DNA from 2 places in the Pseudoalteromonas sp. ASV78 genome. Region 1 is predicted to be linked to the other one. Evidence: predicted binding sites of a transcription regulator. Region 1 holds the regulator's gene; the other holds the start of a gene.
The links. Region 1 encodes ArgR, which controls arginine synthesis, uptake and breakdown. Its sites were predicted from a motif close to ANTGAATANNTATTCANT; they were not measured.
Positions count from the first base shown of each region.

Region 2: a site for ArgR is predicted at 1,741-1,758, ahead of argC (N-acetyl-gamma-glutamyl-phosphate reductase). Genes of this name have one in related genera too.

Region 1 is NZ_JBLOPA010000001.1:2,154,443-2,158,511, forward strand. It holds gene ispB (octaprenyl diphosphate synthase) at 1-314, shown strand, start outside; gene mdh (malate dehydrogenase) at 396-1,331, opposite strand; gene argR (transcriptional regulator ArgR) at 1,555-2,022, shown strand; gene ACMVDV_RS09765 (Dyp-type peroxidase) at 2,041-2,940, opposite strand; gene ACMVDV_RS09770 (ABC transporter ATP-binding protein) at 2,988-4,037, opposite strand; gene ACMVDV_RS09775 (ABC transporter permease) at 4,050-4,069, opposite strand, start outside.
Region 2 is NZ_JBLOPA010000001.1:3,754,544-3,758,612, forward strand. It holds gene panP (pyridoxal-dependent aspartate 1-decarboxylase PanP) at 1-496, shown strand, start outside; gene argE (acetylornithine deacetylase) at 536-1,684, opposite strand; gene argC (N-acetyl-gamma-glutamyl-phosphate reductase) at 1,899-2,903, shown strand; gene argB (acetylglutamate kinase) at 2,909-3,670, shown strand; gene ACMVDV_RS17170 (ornithine carbamoyltransferase) at 3,678-4,069, shown strand, end outside.

The DNA of each region.
Region 1 (4,069 bases):
CAGAGCAATTAGGTAAAAATATTGGTGATGACTTAGCTGAAGGTAAACCAACCCTGCCATTACTTTATGCAATGCGCCACGGGAATGCAGAGCAAGTGCAACTGATCCGTGATGCTATTGAACACAGTAACGGTATGGATCACTTAGATGCAATTTTAGCTGCACTCAATGAAACTAAAGCGCTTGAGTTTACAATGGATAAAGCCAACGAAGAAGCTGATAAAGCCATTGCATGCTTGGCGGTATTAGATGAATCGCCATATAAAGAGGCACTCGTTAGCTTGGCACGTATTGCCGTTGATCGTAATCACTAATAAATACCTAATCTATTAAAAATCCTTCGAGCATAAAAAAGCCTGCAAATGCAGGCTTTTTTGTATCAATCGACTTAGCAATTAAGCGTTGATGAAATCAACACCTTCTTGGATGTCTTTTTTCAGCGTATCAAGCATGTCGTTTTTAGCTTGCTGTTCAAATGCGCTTAACTCGCCGTAAGAAAGAATTTCTTCTACGCCGTTTTTACCTAAACGTACTGGGTGTGCAAAGTATGCAGCATCGCCATTTTCAACAGCAACGTATGCGTAATCTACTACGTCTTCACCTTGTAAGCCTTTAACTAAAGACATACAAAAACGAGCAGCAGCAGCACCCATTGATAATGTTGCAGAACCACCGCCCGCTTTAGCGTTAACTACTTCAGTACCAGCATTTTGGATACGAGGAGTAAGTGCAGCAACTTCATCAGCAGTGAAAGTAACACCTTCAACTTGAGAAAGAAGCGGAAGAATCGTTGTACCTGAGTGACCACCAATTACTGGTACTTTCACAGTTGCAACATCAACACCTTTAAGCTCAGCTACAAATGCTTCAGAACGGATCACATCAAGAGTGGTGATACCGAAAACACGTTTAGCATCGTAAGTACCCGCTTTTTTGAATACTTCAGCAACAATTGGCACAGTACCATTTACTGGGTTAGTGATAATACCCACGAGTGCTTTAGGACAGTTAGCAACAATGCCTTCTGCTAATGTTTTAATAATACCAGCATTTACATTGAATAAATCAGCGCGGTCCATACCAGGCTTACGTGGCATGCCAGCAGGGATAAGCACGATATCACAACCAGTTAACGCTTGATCTAATGCATCAGCACCAAAACCTGCAACTTTAACGTCAGTTGGGATGTGAGAAAGATCAACAGCAACACCAGGAACAACTGGAGCAACATCATAAAGTGATAATTCAGAACCAGCTGGTAAGCCTGTTTTTAATAATAAAGACAACGCTTGGCCGATACCGCCAGCAGCACCTAATACAGCAACTTTCATTGGAATTCTCCGTAATTTAAGGTAGAAAATATTTGTGGCACTAAGATAATGAAATTAACGCCTAAAGACAAATTTATCCTGCTTATTTCACGTATAATTTAGACCATAGTTGTAAACTTGCAGGTTTACAGCACTAAAACCCAGCGCAAAAGCAAACAACTACTGCATAAGTATGCAACATTGTGTACAATTAGCGCATCACTTATGAATAAGAACCTATAATATGCAACATCAAGATAAACAAGAAGCATTAGTAAAGGCCTTTAAAGCACTTTTAAAAGAAGAAAACTTTGGTTCACAAGGTGAAATTGTTGACGCCCTAAAAGAGCAAGGCTTTGATAATATCAGTCAAAGTAAAGTGTCGCGGATGTTAAGCAAGTTTGGCGCGGTACGCACTCGTAATGCCAAACAAGAAATGGTCTATTGTTTACCTGCTGAAATGGGCGTACCTACGGCAAAAAGCCCGTTACGTCAGTTAGTGATTGATATTATGCACAACGAAATGATGATCATCATTCGCACCAGCCCAGGCGCTGCACAGCTGATCGCCCGTTTATTAGATTCATTAGGTAAAGCGGATGGTGTGCTTGGCACTATCGCTGGAGACGATACGATTTTTATCGCCCCTGCAAAAATTTCCGAGATTGACGTAACCCTCGAACGCGTGCGTATTTTATTTGATACGGTATAAATCTACCAATTCAAACCGTTACAACTGCTTTAAAAAGCTAATTGATGGGGCGAAAAATGCAGAGCCCATATCGGCTTGAGTAAAATCCAGCCAATGGTCATAGCAATCGCCCTGCCCCAAGCGACTCAATAGCATTTGCTCAAATGCATTACCTAGCGCCGCATAACTGATCGCTAATATTCCCTGCTCATAGACATCACCATAAGGCATGTTTTGATTTAATTGCAGTGGTTGACCCTGCTCATTTTTAAGCTCGGTGCGAACTGCATGGCTATTTTCCAGCGCGGGGACTATTAAATTGTTATCTAAGCGCGTACGGCCCATTATTTGTTCTTGTTCGCTCAATGGTAGATTTTGCCATACACTCAGGTCATGTTTATAACGTTGTATATGCACATAACTGCCCTGATCTTCAAAGTGATTAGGCTTATTAATTAACGCAGTGAGACGTTTTTGGCGGCCGTGCGGAGTATCGCCACCGAGGATAAAACCATTAAAATCGCGGCCATCGAGAAAACGAAAGTTTCTTACCTGCTCAACGAGTTCAACATCAGGGGAGAATAATTTCAGTACTTGCAATGCAAACAGATGATTCACATCTTCTCTGTCGGAACGAATTTGCACAAACAAATCAAACGGCTGCGCGCCCATAACATGATCGCTATGGGTAATGTTAGGAAAACTCTGTAATTGACTCGGCAGAAACTCTGGCAAAATATGTGGCCAATACTGTGCGCCGACAGCAACCACACTAGAGAGCATAGATTCAGAAAACTGATCTGAAAACTCATCTTGAATAGCACTCACATATTTTAATTTTTTGCGTAATGACTCATCGTGGCCATCAAGTACATTAAAAAATAAATGTAAACCGTGCAAGTTTGCTTCAGCACAAATCCCTGACTGCGCTTGCGCCATGGTATTTCCTTAACTCAAATGTCCTACACGGCAGAACGCGAATGTAGTTATTCAGCGAAAAAGTTAACCGTGTGCGGTGTTATTCTTATAGTTACATCATCATTGACTAAAAATGATTGACCCAACTGAGCAGCAACATCAATTTCTTGCCCATCAATGATGACCTTATACACAAAATGCGAGCCAACAAAACGACGATTTAATATAGTCACCGTGTTTGCATTACTGCTTTGTGATTGCAAAGGCATTAACTCAAGATGATGTGGACGAACATAGAGCTGCCCAACGTGCTTTGCATGGCTATGTGCAATTAATGATGTAACTCGGCCAAAAGCAGTACTGTATTCAGTTGCTGTTAATACTTCTGCGTCTAAGTATATGCCCTGACCAAGAAATTCTGCAACTACCTTTGAGTTTGGCGCATTAAAAAGCTGCTCTGGCGTGCCTTGTTGAGCAATTTTACCGCAATCCATAATCGCTAACGTATCGGCAAATGCAAACGCCTCTTCTTTGGAATGGGTGACAAATACAGCGGATACTTGCTGATTTTTGATAATACGTCGAATATCAGCAATAAGTTCAAAGCGTACTTGGGTATCAATATTTGAAAACGGTTCATCTAATAACAATAAACTAGGGTTGTAAGCCAGCGCTCTGGCAATTGCCACGCGTTGCTGCTGACCACCCGATAACTGATGAGGAAAGCGTTTAGCACAGCCAACTAAATGCACTAACTCAAGCATTTCACTTACACGGTGTTGTTTTTGCGCTTTGCTCATGTTTGTTAAGCCAAAGGCAATATTGTCAGCCACTGTTAAATGTGGAAATAGCGCATAATCTTGAAACATCATACCGATATTTCGGTACTCTGGCGCTAAAAATGTATGCTCATCACTGACTAACTTGCCATCGATAAATACCTTGCCATGCTTGGCTGTTATCAGCCCTGCAATCGCTTTTAAGGTGGTAGTTTTGCCGCAACCACTGGCACCAAGTAAGCAGACAATTTCATCTTTTGCGACGGTTAAACCCAAGCCCTCAATGACTGCAGTGCCGTTATACCGATACGATAAATTTTCTAACACTAAACTGCTCATTTAACTTCTCATTTAGCTACGTTGCTCCATCG
Region 2 (4,069 bases), 1.6 Mb from region 1:
GCTTGAAGGTAGCCGCCCTGGTATGGCGATGTTAGTGCATGCTTGCTTACGCGTTATTGGCCGTAAAGGCTATGAAATACTGATTGATAAAGGTATTGAAAAGGCCCGTTATTTTGCTGATTTAGTGAAAGCAGATGATGATTTTGAATTGATCTCAGAGCCTGAATTATGCTTGCTTACATACCGTTATGTACCAAAACAAATTAAGCAAAAAATAGCCGAAGCTGATGAGCAAACCCGTTTGGACATATTTGCTTCGCTAAACCGTTTTACCGCCAGTATGCAAAAGCGCCAACGTGAAGCCGGGCGTTCATTTGTGTCGCGTACGCGATTGACGCCAGCTCAGTATGATCACCAGCCAACGGTGGTCTTCAGAGTCGTGCTTGCGAACCCACTTACTTCTGAGCATATTCTTCAAGAAATACTTGCAGAGCAAAAGGCGCTAGCGAAAACAGATCCTGTGTTTAAAAAGTTCTTATCTAAATATATGAATTAGTAAATCAGTGGTATTGCTAATACCACTAAACTTTTGATTTTAAATAAAGCAACTCGCTTTAATCATTTCACTAATAATATGTTGCGACGGTTTTATTTTTTCCATCGCTAAAAACTCATCAGGTTGGTGGGCTTGGTTAATAGAGCCCGGCCCCATTACGATAGTCTCGCAGCCAAGTTGCTGAATAAACGGCGCTTCGGTGCAGTAATTTACTGCAACGGCTTGCTCCCCCGATATTTTTTCTGCTAATTGTACTAATGCCGTGTCGGTACTGCCGGTAAAGGCTGGAATAGGCTCGTGCATATCCATCACACTCACTGCATCTGGGTATTGGTTATTTATTTCTGCCGCTATTTTTAACAACATCATTTGCAGTTCTTGCACACTTAAACCTGGTAATGGGCGCATATCAATATGCATTTCACAGCAGCCACAAATACGATTGGCGTTATCACCACCATGAATATGTCCTAGATTCAATGTTGGGTAGGGAATAACAAAGTGCTCTACTGAATATTTATTCTTTAATTCGTCTTTTAAAAGTAACAATTTTGCAATTACTTTATGCATCACTTCAATGGCGTTTAAACCACGTTCAGGATCAGAGCTATGACCTGAGCGACCGACTACGCGAATAGCCGTACTCATATGACCTTTGTGAGTAAATACCGGTGTCATATCAGTAGGTTCACCAATAATGCAACGCGCAGGTTTTAAATTTTTGTGCTGACAAATTTGCTGCGCACCAGCCATAGTCGTTTCTTCATCGGCGGTGGCTAAAATTAAAATTGGTTGAGTTTGTGTGGTTTCATCGAGTTCACTAATTGCTTGCAGTACAAAAGCAAAAAAGCCTTTCATATCGATACTGCCTAAACCATATAGTTTATTGTCATATTCGCTTAATTTAAACGGATCATAATTCCAGCGACTATCATCAAAAGGAACCGTATCGGTGTGACCGGCAAGCATTAAACCGCCATCGCCTTGGCCGCGTTTGGCGAGCAAATTAAAGCGACCTTTAGGGCCTGATAACTCTGTAATTTCGCATTCAAAACCTAAGCTGCTACACCAATTGGCAAGTAGCTCAATGACGCCTTTATTACTCATGGCTAACGATTCATCCATAGCACTAATGGAAGGGGCGGCAATCAACTGCTGATACATGGACAAAAAAGACGGTAAAGGCATAAAAAAATCCAAAATAATTATTCAATCTAATTGCATAACAATATAAAAGTATTTATGATGAATATCAATTCACTTTTTAAGCATAAATATATTAAAGCGACGCAATGAATATAAAACGACGATAATCCAGTTTCATTCCCAAAACAGTGTGTTTATGCACTGTCTAACCCGATTTGAATGTAAATATAGTAGTAAAACCCAAAAAGAGTAACGAATGAAAGTAGTGATTATTGGCGCAAGTGGTTATAGCGGCGCAGAATTAGCAAGTTTAGTCGTAAAACATCCACAATTAACCTTAGTAGCGTGTTATGTATCTGAGCAAAGTTTAGATAAAGGTAAGTTATTAAGTGACTTGTATCCTGAGCATGTTGGTTTACTTGATTTTCCTTTATTACCGCTGAGCGAAAGCGCATATAGCGATATCGAAAGCTCAGCTGATTTTGTGTGTTTATGTACTGATCATAAAGTGAGTGTTGATTTAGCGCCACGTTTTTTGAAGATGGGTAAAAAGGTTTTTGATTTATCAGGTGGCTACCGCTTAAGCAGTAATGAAGATTATCAAACTTATTATGGTTTTGAGCATCAACATACTGAACTACTTAAACAAGCTGCCTATGGCTTGGCTGAATGGAATAGTGACGCAATCGCTAAAGCACAATTAGTTGCCGTAGCGGGTTGTTACCCAACTGCGGCATTAAATGCGTTAAAGCCATTGCAGCAAGCCGGTTTATTGGCTGATCAGCCAGTGATTATTAATGCGGTATCGGGAGTAACCGGTGCCGGGCGTAAAGCCAGTGTAGGCACGCATTTTTGTGAAGTATCGCTTGCACCATACGGGTTATTTAACCACAGACATAGCCCTGAGATTGAACAGCACTTAGGCCATAAAGTGTTATTCACGCCACATTTAGGCAATTTCCCTCGTGGCATTTTAGAAACTATTTATGTGCAATTAAAAGCCGATGTTACTCCAGAGCAAGTCACGCAAGCTTATCAAGTACTTGCCGATGAGCCGTTGATCAGATTGCTTGGTAATAAAATACCTTCAATTAAAGGGGTGGCTAAGCAGCCGTTTGTGGACATTGCTTGGCAACAACAAGGTAGCCAACTGATTGTGATGGCAGCGATTGATAACTTATTAAAAGGTGCTGCAGGCCAAGCACTGCAATGTATTAATTTAGCTATGGATTTACCTCATAGCACAGGTTTAAAAGGGTAACAGTAATGCAAACATGGGTCATCAAACTCGGTGGTGCAGTACTCAACACAGAAGACGCGGCAAAAGCGTTATTTGAAGTGCTAGCTTCACAAACTCAAGCACAGTTTGTGATTGTACACGGTGGTGGGGCGTTAGTTGATAGCTGGCTAAAAGAAGCGGGTTTTGCCAGCGCGAAACATCAGGGCTTACGTATTAGCCCAAAAGAGCAGATGCCGTACATCGTTGGTGCATTGGCTGGTTGTGCAAACAAACAATTAATGAGCCAGGCAATCGTGGCAGGCCATAAACCTGTTGGTCTTAGTTTATATGAAGCCGGCATTATTACGTCGCAAAAGCTCAAAGCACTTGGTCAAGTTGGTCAGTGTAACGGTGGCGTGCAAAGTGTGATACCAGAGTTATTAAAACTTGGGCGTCTACCTTTAGTTAGTTCAATCGGTTTTGGTGACGATGGTCTTTGGTATAACGTGAATGCAGATGAAGCGGCGGCGGCGATTGCTAAAGAGCTCGATGCAGAAATTATTTTTATGACCGATGTAGAAGCCGTACTTGATGCAAATAAACAGCCGTTACATCAACTTGACACAAATCAGATCAATACTTTAATTGCAGAAGGAGTAATTTTGGGTGGGATGGAGGTCAAAGTTAAGACCAGCCTTCTTGCTGCCCAGCACTTACGACGTGGCGTTTACATTTCGAGTTGGCAAAAGCCAGAAAATTTAGTCGCTTTACTTGCGGGTGAGCACGTCGGAACAAAAATTACACCATAGGTTTTATATGTTTAATCATTTTTTATCGGGTCTTGAACTAGACCAACAAGGCGCACTTAACTTACTTAATCTTGCGCAAAAAATAAAAGCAAACCCTGCTGATTTTAGCCAAGCACTGGCTGGTAAATCAGTGGTTACTTTATTTGAAAAACCAAGCTTACGTACGCGTTTATCGTTTGATATTGGTATCAATAAGCTCGGCGGTCATGCGGTGTATCTTGATTCACAAAATGGTGCCATGGGCGCACGTGAATCAGTAAAAGATTTTGCGTTAAATATTGCCAGCTGGGCTGATGGTATTGTGGCACGTGTTTATCAGCATAAAACCTTAACCACACTTGCTGAATTTTCGAGCGTACCTGTGGTCAACAGTTTGTGTGATTTATATCACCCATGCCA